Regions from separate parts of the Streptosporangium sp. NPDC049046 genome, predicted to be linked through region 4. Evidence: riboswitches for the same ligand, from Rfam matches in the RefSeq annotation. Region 4 holds a riboswitch; each other region holds the start of a gene.
The links. A riboswitch is a leader RNA that binds a small molecule or an ion and turns the genes downstream of it on or off. The one in region 4 is predicted to bind cobalamin.
Positions count from the first base shown of each region.

Region 1: it holds a riboswitch for cobalamin, as region 4 does, so the genes downstream of both, metE (5-methyltetrahydropteroyltriglutamate--homocysteine S-methyltransferase) here and cobN (cobaltochelatase subunit CobN) in region 4, are expected to answer to the same signal.
Region 2: it holds a riboswitch for cobalamin, as region 4 does, so the genes downstream of both, AB0B96_RS31995 (ABC transporter substrate-binding protein) here and cobN (cobaltochelatase subunit CobN) in region 4, are expected to answer to the same signal.
Region 3: it holds a riboswitch for cobalamin, as region 4 does, so the genes downstream of both, AB0B96_RS07885 (ribonucleoside-diphosphate reductase subunit alpha) here and cobN (cobaltochelatase subunit CobN) in region 4, are expected to answer to the same signal.

Region 1 is NZ_JBEZEZ010000039.1:154-3,355, forward strand. It holds partial or broken gene AB0B96_RS36035 (ketopantoate reductase) at 1-468, shown strand, start outside; gene AB0B96_RS36040 (hypothetical protein) at 957-1,559, shown strand; cobalamin riboswitch at 1,609-1,822, shown strand; gene metE (5-methyltetrahydropteroyltriglutamate--homocysteine S-methyltransferase) at 1,941-3,202, shown strand, end outside.
Region 2 is NZ_JBEZEZ010000028.1:92,141-95,342, forward strand. It holds gene AB0B96_RS31990 (iron ABC transporter permease) at 1-644, opposite strand, end outside; gene AB0B96_RS31995 (ABC transporter substrate-binding protein) at 641-1,852, opposite strand; cobalamin riboswitch at 2,019-2,200, opposite strand; gene AB0B96_RS32000 (hypothetical protein) at 2,449-3,006, shown strand; gene AB0B96_RS32005 (copper resistance protein CopC) at 3,139-3,202, shown strand, end outside.
Region 3 is NZ_JBEZEZ010000004.1:332,630-335,831, reverse strand. It holds gene AB0B96_RS07890 (tripartite tricarboxylate transporter substrate-binding protein) at 1-926, shown strand, start outside; cobalamin riboswitch at 931-1,132, shown strand; gene AB0B96_RS07885 (ribonucleoside-diphosphate reductase subunit alpha) at 1,245-3,202, shown strand, end outside.
Region 4 is NZ_JBEZEZ010000014.1:144,433-147,634, reverse strand. It holds gene AB0B96_RS21375 (precorrin-3B synthase) at 1-1,277, opposite strand, end outside; cobalamin riboswitch at 1,299-1,494, shown strand; gene cobN (cobaltochelatase subunit CobN) at 1,731-3,202, shown strand, end outside.

The DNA of each region.
Region 1 (3,202 bases), on a different contig from region 4:
GAGCGGGCCGTACGCCAGGCGTTTCGCGAGGCCGGACTCCGGTTCAGGGAACAATCCGATTTCCGCGGCTGGTTGTGGATCCATTTCGTGTTCGACGCGGGCCTGCACTCCCAAAGCCTGAGACTGGGCTCGTTGTCCAAGCTGATAGGGGCGACGGACGACCTGCGCGAGGCGCTGCTGGCCATCCGCGAGCTTCTGCCGCTCCTCCAGGCGCGCGGTGTCGACCTGCGACGTCACCGCGGTGTGCTGTCGTTGCGTGCGCCCACCTGGCTGACGGCCCCCGTGCTCGCCTGGCTGACCGCTCATGTCGCGCTCGCGCGCGTGAATTTCGCGGCGCACTCCGATCCCGACGCCGAGGAGCCACGTGAGGTCTGCCGGGACACCCTGGCCGAAGCACGACGGTTGGGCATCTCGGTACCGCGACTGGAAGCGGCGGAACCACACTTCGCCCGCGAGATGACGGACTGAGTGAACGGCCACCTATAACAACGGAGTACGGGCAACCGGCCGCGCTTCACTTCGGCAGGCAACCGGGGCGACCAGGACACGGACCGGCATCGGCACCAGGCCGGCTCCGCAACGGCGAGAGCCCGGTCACAACCGTCCTCCGCCCGCGTAACGGCGCCGGACCGTGCCTTCCGGAGTGCGCCAGGAGACCCAAGTTATTTGACGAACGGACTTCGCCGTACCGGGAGCGCCTGGATGAACCCTTCAGGGCGGCGGAGCGTCCCTTAGGTGTGAAGAAATTGCTTTTGACCATTGCGATGCTTGCGTCGTTGTGCGCCTGCGGCCAGTCCGGTGCCGGTCCGGCACTCACTGTGGCCGGAAGCGAGACGATCGTGTTGCCGCGGGCCGATCAGCCCAAAGCGCATCGGCCCACCCTGGAGCGGCTCAAGCGAGAGGCGGCGTCGTCGGGTCGGCCTTTGGAGGAGGTTGTCAAGCGGTACGCGACCCGGATGGCTGCTACCTCGTCGCCCAAGCCGACGGACTTCGAGGGTTACGACCCCGCGGTGACCGACCCGGGCGTGACGATCGACGGCATTCCCTACGCCGAGTTGGTCGACCTTGGGACCATCGCCAGATCGGAGGGCATCTCCTACGAGGAGGCCATCGACCGCTTCGGTTCGCAGTCGTCCAACAGTCAGGTGATCGACAAACTTAATACGGAGTTTCCCGACGAGATCTCCGGCGTCAGGTACGTCGACGACCAGCGAGGGCTGCGCGTCGGCTTCAAGGGGCCCATTCCGACTCGCGCGATCGAGTTGGCCAGGACCCTCCCCGTGGAGGTCACCCTGATCGGCGGCAAGGGATTCTCGGCCGCGGAGCTTCGGCAGGCCCAGGACACGGTCGTGTCCTGGCTCCAATCCCGTCCTGAGGTGGCCACGATGACGACGCACCCAGATGACGAGACCGGCCACGTCAAGGTCACAGTTCAGCCGAAGGTGATGCCGGACGATGCGGAGGAGTTCAAACGTGGGCTTCAGCTCCCGCAAGTGGACAATCCGCACATCACCATCGAGGTCACGCTCTCCGCCGAGTCGGTCGCCGTTCGCCCGTAGTGAGCCACCGACGCGCACACGACTGGGCCCGAACGGTGGCCGGGCCGTTAAGCTCTCCGGTGTGGATGGTTCGCCCGTCTCCTTCGGGGGGCGAGCGTCGTAAGAGGGAACCCGGTGTGAATCCGGGACTGCCCCGCAGCGGTAAGCAGGAACGACCGCCGTCACAAGCACTGGGCGCGTGCCTGGGAAGCGACGGCCAGTAGGTCATGCCTCAGGCATGGTGCCCGCGAGTCCGAAGACCTGCCTCCGCCCGCGTGCCGCTCGGCGCGCGGTGGTCCGCGGCCTCGTGGGAGGGCCTGGGACGCGCTCGCCGGGGTCCTGCTCCGCGTTGCGTTTCTCTCTCCTGCCTGGCCGCATACTGGCGAGACGAGGGAAGTTGCCATGAGGACGACCGTTTTGGGCTACCCGCGCATCGGCGCGCATCGGGAGCTCAAATTCGCCACCGAGGATTTCTGGGCCGGCACGATCGGCGCCGACGAGCTGGAGGCGGCCGCCGCGTCGCTGCGCGGCTCGGTCTGGACCGAGCTGCGTGACGCGGGCCTTGATGCGATCCCGTCGAACACGTTCTCGTTCTACGACCAGGTGCTCGACACCACGGTCATGATCGACGCCGTGCCCGCGCGTTACCGCGACCTCACCGGGCTCGACCGGTACTTCGCGATGGCGCGAGGCACCGCCGAGCTTCCGCCCCTGGAGATGACCAAATGGTTTGACACCAACTACCACTACATCGTCCCCGAGATGGCGTTGGACACCCGGTTCCAGCTCGCCGGAGGCTCGGCCGCCAAGCCCGTGGCCGAGTATCTAGAGGCCAGGAAGCTCGGCATCGAGACGCGGCCCGTGCTCGTCGGCCCGCTCACCTATCTTCTGCTGGCCAAGGCCGCGCCGAACTCACCTGAGGGATTCACCCCGCTCGACCTGCTGGACTCCCTGGTGGAGACCTACGCCGAGTTGCTGGAACGGCTGGCGGGCGCGGGCGCGCAATGGGTGCAGTTCGACGAGCCTGTCCTGGCCCGCGACCTCGGGGCCCGGGAGATCGAAGCGCTCGGGCGGGCCTACCGGCGGCTTGGCGGCCTGCCCAGCCGTCCGAAGATTCTGCTCGCCACGTACTTCGGCGCCGTCGGCGCGCAGGCGCTACGGATGGTCGCCTCCACCGAGGTCGAGGCGATCGGGCTCGACTTCGTCGCCGGACCCGGCAACCTGGAGGCGGTGGCCTCGGTCGGCGGGCTGGCCCGCAAGACCTTGGTCGCCGGCGTGGTCGATGGCAGGAACGTGTGGCGCACCGACCCCGCGCGGGTGAAGTCGACGTACGCGGTGCTGCTCGGGTTGGCCGACACGGTGGAGCTGAGCAGTTCCTGTTCACTGCTGCACGTTCCGGTCGACCTCGACAGCGAGACGGCACTGGACCCGGCGGTCCGGGCGCGGCTGGCGTTCGCCCGGCAGAAGGTCGCCGAGCTGGTCGGTCTCGCCGCCGATCTACGTTCCGAGAACCCGTCGGCCGTGAAACCCCCCGCCGTACCGGCCGATCCCGACGTCCGGGCCCGGTTGGAGGCTCTTGGTGACGTGCGGCGAGCCGATCGAGCGGTCCGGTTCGCGGCGCAGCGGGCCAAGCTGGGATTGCCCGAGCTGGCCACGACGACGAT
Region 2 (3,202 bases), on a different contig from region 4:
AGATCTCCCCAGGTGGTCCCGGCGAAGCTGCCCAGACCCCACATGATGAACTGCTGGGCCCGCTGCGGGTCGGTGTAGACCAGCAGCAGCGTGATGAGCGAGGTGGCGGCCGACCCCACCATCACGCCGATGATCAGCAACGTCACCACCGACCTGACCCGCCGCGACAGCACCAGCACCAGCCCCAGCACCGTGGCCGCACCTGCCGAGGCGGCCACCACCACGCCCGCGCGGCCCAGGCCCGCGATGCCCGCGGTGAACGCGCCGGCCGCGCCGCCCCACCCGATGATCACCAGCGCCACGCCCAGGCTCGCCCCCGAGCTCACCCCCAGGATGTACGGCTCGGCCAGCGGGTTGCGAAACAGAGTCTGCAGCTGTACTCCCGAGACCGACAGGGCCGCTCCGGCCAGGGCCGCGGTGATGGCGCGCGGCAACCGTACCGTCCAGATGATCTCCTGAACCCCCGGGTCCGCGCCGGTGTCACGCACCAAGGCGAGCAGTGCCTGGTTCAGCGGGATCGAGGTCGAGCCGAGCAGGACCGCCAGCGCGAACGCCAGCGGCACCGCGACCCCGATGACGGCCAGAACGACGCTCCGGCGGCGCCGGGCCGCCGCCGGAACACCCGCGAGGGCCAGAGCCGTCACTTGGCCAGCTGCTGGTAGAAGGTGAAGGCGTGCCCCGGCGCGAGGTCGGGATGCAAGATCGCTACCAGGTCGGCCAGGATCAGGTCCGGGTGGCCGACGCCGCGCTCGTAGAAGTCGTTGCCGCCCCCGGGGCCGAGCGTCCTGTTCGCCGACCAGAGGCTTCCGGACTCGAACGCGCCGAACTTGGCGTAGCGCGGGTCGGCCTTCTCCACATCGGCCAGGCTCTTCCACTCGTTCACGGCGGCCAGCCACACCTCGGCGTCCTTGGCCTTGGACAGCACAGCCTCCAGGTCCAGGGTGGTGCTGCCGGGGCCCGGCGTGTCCGCCCACGGGTAGGTGCCGCCCGCGTCCTTGATCAGCCCCGCGACGTAGCTGCCGCCGTTGGGCACCGACCACTGCCCCTCGTACATCTGGCCCGGCAGCACGGTGACCGGTGCGGCGGCCTTGGCCTTGGCGGCCAGGGCGGTGTAGTCGGTCTCGACCTTGCCGAACACCTCACCGGCCTTGGCCTCGGTACCGGTCAGCGCGGCCATCACCTTGATCCACTCGGCGCGGCCCAGCGCGGTGGACTCCAGCCATTCCGCGTTGGCCACCACCGTGATCCCGGCCTGGCGCAACGGGCCGTAGGCCTTGTCCTCGGTGCCGCCGCTCATCAGCACGTCCGGCTTGGCGGCGATCACCTTCTCGGTGTCGACTTCCTGACCTTTGGCGTACTCGGTGATCTTCCCGGCCTTCACCTGGGCCAGTACCTGGGGGGAGGCGATGTACCCGGCCGACGAAACACCGGTGAGCCGCTCCAGCACGCCCAGGTCGGTGATGAACGGCAGGTGGGTGGTCGAAGCGGAGAACAGCCGCTCGATCGGGGTCTCGACGGTGACCGCCGCGGCCAGTTCGCCGGTGAGCGCGGGAGCAGGGGTGCCGCACCGCACCAGCACGTAGGTCTCCGGTTTGGCGCCGGGGGCGGGCTGCTTGACGGTGAGGACCTGATAGTTCTTGGCGTAGGTCAGCGTGAAGTTCGTCGCGTGCTCCACCTTCTGCTTGACCGGGAAGTAGTCCTCAGCGGCGTCGAAGCTCGTGACGCAACGGCCCTCGGCCGAAGGCGGTGCCGCCGAAGCGCTCGGTGAGCCCTGCGGCGCGGGGGCGCCGCAGGCGGTGGCGGTGAGCAGGATGGCGAGCAGCACGCCGGTGATCGGGCGGGGGATGCCCATAGGTGGTCTCCTGGAAACTGGCCGCGGCCACCGTTCCTCGACGGCTGCCGCGACGGGCGAGAGGCCGGATCACCAGGAGAGTCCTGCACGACGGGCAGGCTGAAGGGCCCTATAGCGGGAGAACCGCATGACGGCCACCGTCCTCTCTTGGGGAGATCCGCCCCATTTCGTGAGGAGGCGACAGCGTGAGTCTCCTGGCTCTCGGGTCGATGCTCCTCCCGGCCTTCCCACCCGCACGCGGGCAGTGGCCTGTTCGGGATTCACTCGCCGATCACAGTGGCGGGACCGCACCGGATTCACACCGGCTTCCTCGTTCCGCCGTCGCCTACGCCGACCATGTTCGCACAACCACCATTAACGACAAGCCCCCGACCGGTTCGTTCAGTGATCGTTGCAACGGCGTCCGGGACCGCACGCACGGCCGCCATGGGAAACGAGGCGCTCTTCGCATGACCGTCCCGCGTTTCGGGTGAACGGCGGGAGCCGTTCCCACGTATGTCCGGGTATGAGATTCACGCACCCGGCCGCGACGGCCTGAGGCATGATCCGCTGTCCCGGTCTTCTCGGCGAGCCACCCGGCTGACAGGATGTCCTTTGTGACCCCTACGGTGTCGGCGCTGCGCGTGCCACGAGCCGTCGTCTTCGCGACGATGTGCCTTGTGGTCTCCGCGGGCGGCCACGCGCTGGCCGGGGGCGGCCTGATCCCGCCGCACGTGGCCGTTCTGGGCGCACTGATCGCCTTCTGCGTGGCGTACGCGCTCAACGGGCGCGAGCGCGGTGTGGAGGTCGTGCTCGGCGCGACCATCGGCGCGCAGATCCTGCTGCATGAGCTGTTCAATCGCGCCGCGCCCGCGCCGCAGGCGATGTCCTCCGCCGAGCACGGCCATTCCGGCCTGGGCATGACGATGATCCATCTCGCGGTGGCGTTGGGCACCGGCTGGTGGCTGCACAGAGGCGAGAGCGCCCTGTGGCTGATGATCCGCCTGTACGGCGGGCCGAGGCCGCTGATCCGGCTGTTGTTCGCCGTCCCCGCCGAGGTGGCGTCGCCGGTGTGGCGGGCCGTTCCGGCCGCCGATGTCCGGCCGTACGGCGGCTGGGAAATCCTGCCGGTGCTGCGGCGGCGCGGCCCACCCGCGCCGCGACACGCCGGCTGAAGGACCTGGAGGAAGGGTCCGGAGGGCGGCGTGCCCCCGTGACCAGACGCCCTCCTTTTTCGCTGGAGGCGTTCCTTCCGTTTCGCCGGTCTGTGCCAAGGGCACGGCCGGAGGTCCCTTCTGGAGTCCACGATGGCGTCCCTGCCACGATCCGTCCGCACGACCGTTGTCACCGCCCTGTGTTGCGCCATATTCG
Region 3 (3,202 bases), on a different contig from region 4:
TCGAACCGACCGCCGACGGCCACGGCTGGGACAGGATCGCGGGCAGGCTGGCGACCGTCGCGGTCCAGGCGGGACTGGCGCGTACCGCGATGGCCGTCGAGCGGGGTGGCGCCCTGGGCTCCGCCCCTCGCGACGCGTTCGGTGCCTTCGGTGCCTTCGGTGGCCCCTTCGCGCGAGAGGGCAGGCTGCTCGTCACCGCGATGCCGATGGTGGCGGCCGCGGAGATCGCCAACACCGTCGCCGTGGTGAACGCCGCCACTCCCATCGCCCGCCTGGTCGGCGACTGGGCGGTCCTGGTCGTCCCCGCCGACTCCCGCCTGCTGACCTTCGAGGACTTCGCCGCGGGGTTGCGCCGGAACCCGGCGGGGCTCGCGGTCGGCGGCCGGTCGGAAGGGGGCTCCGAGCACGTGCTCTACGGCATGATCGGCAAGTGCCTCGGGGTGGACACCCGGCTGCTGGAGTATGCCGGATACCTCACCCCCGAGGACGCCGTGGAGGCGCTCCAGGTGGGCCAGGTGGCGGCCCTGCTGGGATCGGCGCGTGCCCTGCGCTCCGAGATCGCCGCGGGCCGTATGCGGCCCCTGGCGGTCTCCTCCGGCGACCGGATCGACGGGATCGACGCGCCGACGCTCAGAGAGGTCGACGTCCGGCTGGAGTACAGCGACTGGTGCGGCCTGCTGGGGCCCAAGGACATGAGCCCGGAGGACAGGGACGCCGCGATCGCCCTGTGCGACAGGCTCGACGCCGCGCCACGCTGGCGCTCCCTGTGCGCGGCCCACGGCTGGAGCCGGGTCTATCTCAGCGGCGACGACTTTCGCCAGTGGCTCGCCACCGAGACGGCCCGCGCCCGCGGTGTGCTTCACGAGCTCGGGCTACTGAAGTCCTCCGACACAACCTGTTGGGGTAGTTGCGTCAGGCGCCCCTAGATGTAGGATCCTGCTCGTTGCTGGTTCGCCCCGCAGGGGGCGAGGCAAGAGGGAACCCGGTGAGATTCCGGGACTGCCCCGCAGCGGTGAACGGGAACGAAAGCCGTCATTGAGCACTGGGTGATCCATACCTGGGAAGCGACGGCCGGTAGGCATGCGCGTTGCGCCCGTGAGTCCGAAGACCTGCCGGTGACGTGAATGTCCAGGGCCTCGTGGGAGGGCCCGCGGAACGAGGCGATCCGGCGTGCCCGGGATCGCTCGCGGACGCGTGCCATCCGGCGGAGCCTGTGGCGAGTCCGATCGAGCGAGGGGCACCAGGTGACACAGGCATTGGCGGAGACCGCGACGGGGAGCACGGCGGCGACCGCGACGGGCGACAGCGGCGTCGAAGGCGCGGTGGTGACCGCGACGGGCCATGGCGGCACGGGAAACACCGGGAACGCGCGGAGCGCCGCGGTGGCCGCGACGGGCGACGACGGCGCCGGGAGCATCGGGAGCGCCACGGACGCCCGCAGGCTGGCCATCGACGAGGCCGCCGCCCGGGTGATCACCGATCCCGAGAACTCCAGGGTCGCCGCCGCGATGCTGGCCGAGCTGATCGCCGACGAGGCCGCCGAGCACGGCGTCCGCGCCTTCTCCGAGTCCGTCGCCGCGACCCACGAGGCGGGGCTGGTCGCCGACGGGCTCGCGAGGTTCGTGTCCGCCCACGCCGCGGTCCTGGACGCGCTGGTCGATCCGGAGGCGGACGCCAGGTTCGAGTACTTCGGGCTGCGCACCGTCTACGACCGCTACCTGCTGCGCCACCCGAGGACCCGCAAGGTCCTGGAGCGCCCGCAGCACTTCTTCCTGCGGGTGGCCTGCGGCCTGGCCGAGACCGTCGAGGAGGCCGCCGAGCTGTACGCGCTCATGGCCACCCTGTCCTACCTGCCCAGTTCGCCCACGCTGTTCAACTCGGGCTCGCGCAGGCCCCAGCTCTCCTCGTGCTTCCTGCTCGACTCGCCCCGCGACGAACTGGAGTCCATCTACGAGCGCTACGGGCAGGTCGCGCGGCTGTCGAAGTACGCGGGGGGCATCGGGATCGCCTGGACCAGGGTCCGCTCGCGGGGCTCGCTGATCCGGGGCACCAACGGACACTCCAACGGCATCGTGCCCTGGCTGCGCACGCTCGACTCCAGCGTCGCCGCGGTGAACCAGGGAGGCCGCCGCAAGGGCGCGGCCTGCGTCTACCTGGAGCCCTGGCACGCCGACGTCGAGGAGTTCCTGGAACTGCGCGACAACACCGGCGAGGAGGCCCGCCGCACGCACAACCTGAACCTGGCCAACTGGATCCCCGACGAGTTCATGCGCCGGGTCGAGGCCGACGGCCTCTGGTCGCTGTTCGACCCCAAGGAGGTCCCGCACCTCACCGACCTGTACGGCGCCGCGTTCGACGACGCCTACCGGGCCGCCGAGGCCGAGGGCCGCTTCACCCGGCGGATCCCCGCCCGCACCCTGTACGGGCGGATGATGCGCACGCTCGCCCAGACCGGCAACGGCTGGATGACCTTCAAGGACGCGGCGAACCGTACCTCCAACCAGACGGCGAGGCCCGAGAACGTCATCCACCTGTCGAACCTCTGCACCGAGATCCTGGAGGTCACCGGCGACGCCGAGACCGCCGTCTGCAACCTCGGCTCGATCAACCTCGCCGCCCACCTGTCAGGGGACCTCGAGGACGGGATCGACTGGGCGCGGCTGCGCGCGACGGTCCGTACCGCGGTGCGGTTCCTCGACCGGACCATCGACCTGGGTTTCTACCCGACTCCCGAGGCGGAGGCGGCCAACCGGCGGTGGCGTCCGATCGGGCTCGGCCTGATGGGCCTGGCCGACGTGCTGTTCGCGCTGCGGCTGCCGTTCGACTCGCCGCGCGCGCTGGAGCTGTCCACCCGGATCTCCGAGGAGATCGCGCTCGCCGCCTACCGGACCTCCTCGGACCTGGCCGTCGAGCGTGGCCGCCATCCCTCGTACGAGGAGACCAGGGCCGCCGCCGGGGTGCTGCACCCCGACCACTACGGGGCCGCGACGTCGGCCGCGTGGACGGAGCTCAGGGGGCGGATCGCGGAGACCGGCCTGCGCAACTCGCTGATGATCGCGATCGCGCCGACGGCCACGATCGCCTCCATCGCCGGCTGCTACGAGTGCATCGAGCCGCAGGTCTCCAACGTCTTCAAGCGCGAGACCCTCTCGGGGGAGTTCCTCCAGGTCAACCGCTATCTCGTCCGCGACCTCCAGGCCCG
Region 4 (3,202 bases):
CAGGCCGTCACACCGATCCAGGGGGAGGCGGGGTCGACGACCAGCCCGGCGGCCTCCAGACGGGCGGCCGTGCCCGTGACCTCGGCGCGGTCCAGGCCGGGCAGGACCACACCGCGCCATGGCGTGAGCCGGATCTCCCCGCCCGAGGCGGCGTCGGCGAGCAGCAGTGCCTGCGCGGAGGTCAGCCGCCCCAGGGGGATCGCCACTCCGAGCGCCACCCGCGTGCCCTCGTTTCCTGGACCGTCCGTGTCCCTGTCTCCGTGGCCTGCGGCCTTTCCGGGACCTGTCTCTCCGGTGACGCCGGTTCGGTTCCCTCGCCGGTCCGTGCTCTCGATGACGCCGACCGGCCCGGAGGTCACGACGTGCGGTCTCACCGGCTCGAAGGGAGGTGTGTCGGGGAGTCCGAGAGCGGTTCGCACCCGGGTGGCGATCCGGGAGGGCCCGTCGGGAAGTTCGGCGATCCGCCAGGCGGTGACGTCCCGGGTGGCCAGTTCGTCGAGGAACGCCTCGGCGGCGGCGAGCAGGACGGTCACGGCTTCGTCGAGCGGTACGCGCAGGCCGGTGTCGGTTCCGGCGAGGAGCAGCGCGGCCTCGTCCGGCGCCGTGGGCAGGATCGTGGCGTCCGCGCCCAGGCCGGCCACGTCTCCCCGTCCGTCGTCGAGGGCGAACATGAACCGTCCCGGCAGGGCGGCGAGGGCCGGGCGAGCACACAGTCGTCGATCCAGTTCGCCGATCAGAGGGGTGATGTCGGCGATCCCACGGCCGTTCGTTTTCGTGCCGTTCGGAGCATCCCCGCCGTTCGGTCCGCTCGGCCTGCTTGGCTCGTTGATTCCGCTTGGTTCGGGGGGTCCGGTTGGTCTGTTCGGTCTGCCGAATTTGTTTGGTTCGGCCGATCCAGCCGGTCTGCCGGGTTCGTTTGGTTCGGCCGGTCCGTCCACTCCGGTCAGCGGGGAGGCGAGGATGTTGCGGATGCGCTCGTGTGTCGCCGAGGGCAGCAGGCCCGCTCTCGCCATCCGCGCGGCGAATCCGTTTTCCGGACCGCTTTCTGGATTCTCCGGCCCGAGACCGCGCACCTGGACGTTCGCCCGGGAGGTGAGCTCGATGACGCCGTTGCCGTACGCCGTGGCGGCGTCGGCGAGTTCGCGCAGCTGGTAGGGGGTGAGGCGACCTCCGGGTATGCGGACGCGGGCCAGGCCGCCGTCCGCGGCGGGGTGGACCTGGAGGGCCCCGGGGCACGCGTCGAGTCGCGATCGTCCGGAAAAGTCGGCAATGGACACTCAGAGGATGTTAATGCCAGTTTCTTGCAATGCCCCGGACTGCCGTAGTGTCATCGATGGCGACGGCAAGGGAGGAAGCCGGTGTGAATCCGGCGCGGTCCCGCCACTGTAACCGGGGAGCGAACCCCACCCGGGCCACTGTCCGACGAAGGACGGGAAGGCCGGGGTGAGCACCGATCCGGGAGCCAGGAGACTCCAGCCGTCGTGGCCGACGACGACCCGGGGCGAGGACCCCGAGGGAGGAAGCTCCGTGCGCTTTTCGCCGTTCCCCCGCCACACCGCGACATCGCCGTTCCCCCGCTACGACGCGGCATCGTGGTCTTCCCATCACGACGCGGCATCGCGGTCGCCGCATCACGGGGTGACACCGCCGTTCCCGCGTCACACCGCGACGTCGCCGCTCTCCCGCCGCATCGCGGCTCCCGCGGGCCGTACCGCCACTCCTCTGCCGGGGTGTGGCGCGTGATCCTGCTGCTCTCGACCTCCGACACCGACCTGCTGAGCGCCCGCGCGAGCGGCGCGGACTACCGGCTCGGCAACCCCGCCAGACTCACCGCCGCCGACCTCCCGCCGCTGCTGGAGGGCGCCGACCTGGTCGTGGTCCGCCTGCTCGGCGGGCGCCGCGCCTGGGAGGAAGGGCTGGACGCGCTGCTCGCCGGACCCCGGCCCGTCGTCGTCCTCGGCGGCGAGCAGGCGCCGGACGCCGAGCTGATGGAGCTGTCCACCGTGCCCGGCGGGGTCTGCGCCGAGGCGCACGCCTATCTCGCCCACGGCGGCCCGGCCAACCTGACCGAGCTGCATCACTTCCTGTCCGACACGCTGCTGCTCACCGGCCACGGGTTCGCCGCGCCCGAGCCCACCCCCACCTGGGGAACGCTCGCGCGCGAGACGCGCGGCCAGGACGGACCCGTCGTCGGGGTGCTCTACTACCGGGCCCACCACGTGGCGGGGAACACCGCCTTCGTCGAAGTGCTCTGCTCGGCGATCGAGGACGCGGGCGCGCGGGCGCTGCCGGTGTACTGCGCCTCGCTGCGCACCGCGGAACCCGGCCTGCTGGAGGTCCTGCGCACGGTGGACGCCCTGGTGGTGACCGTGCTCGCCGCGGGCGGCACCCGCCCGGCGACCGCGTCGGCGGGCGGGGACGACGAGGCATGGGACGTCGGCGCGCTCGCCGAGCTGGACGTGCCGATCCTGCAGGGGTTGTGCCTGACGAGCAGCCGGGCCTCCTGGGAGGAGAACGACGACGGCCTGTCCCCGCTGGACGCCGCCACCCAGGTCGCGATCCCCGAGTTCGACGGACGGATCATCACGGTGCCGTTCTCCTTCAAGGAGATCGACGAGGACGGGCTCACCGTCTACGTGGCCGACCCCGAGCGGGCCTCGCGGGTGGCGGGCATCGCGGTGCGCCACGCCGCGCTGCGGCACATCCCGCCCGCCGAGCGGCGGCTGGTGCTGATGCTGTCGGCCTATCCCACCAAGCACGCGCGCATCGGCAACGCCGTCGGCCTGGACACCCCGGCCAGCCTGGTAAGGCTGCTGGCCGCGCTCCGCGAGCGCGGTTACGACATCGGCGCCGAGGACGAGCTGCCCGGGGTGAGCGGGCAGGACGGCGACGCGCTCATTCACGCGCTGATCGCCGCGGGCGGGCAGGACCAGGACTGGCTCACCGAGGAACAGCTCGCGGGAAACCCGGTGCGCATCGCGGCGAGCCGGTACGCCGAGTGGTACGCCACCCTCCCCGCGGACCTGCGCGCCCGGATGGAGGAGCACTGGGGCCCGGCGCCCGGCGAGCTGTTCGTGGACCGCTCACGCGATCCCGAGGGCGAGATCGTGCTGGCCGCGCTGCGCTCCGGCAACGTGGTGGTCATGGTGCAGCCGCCGCGCGGCTTCGGCGAGAATCCCATCGCGATCTACCACGATCCCGA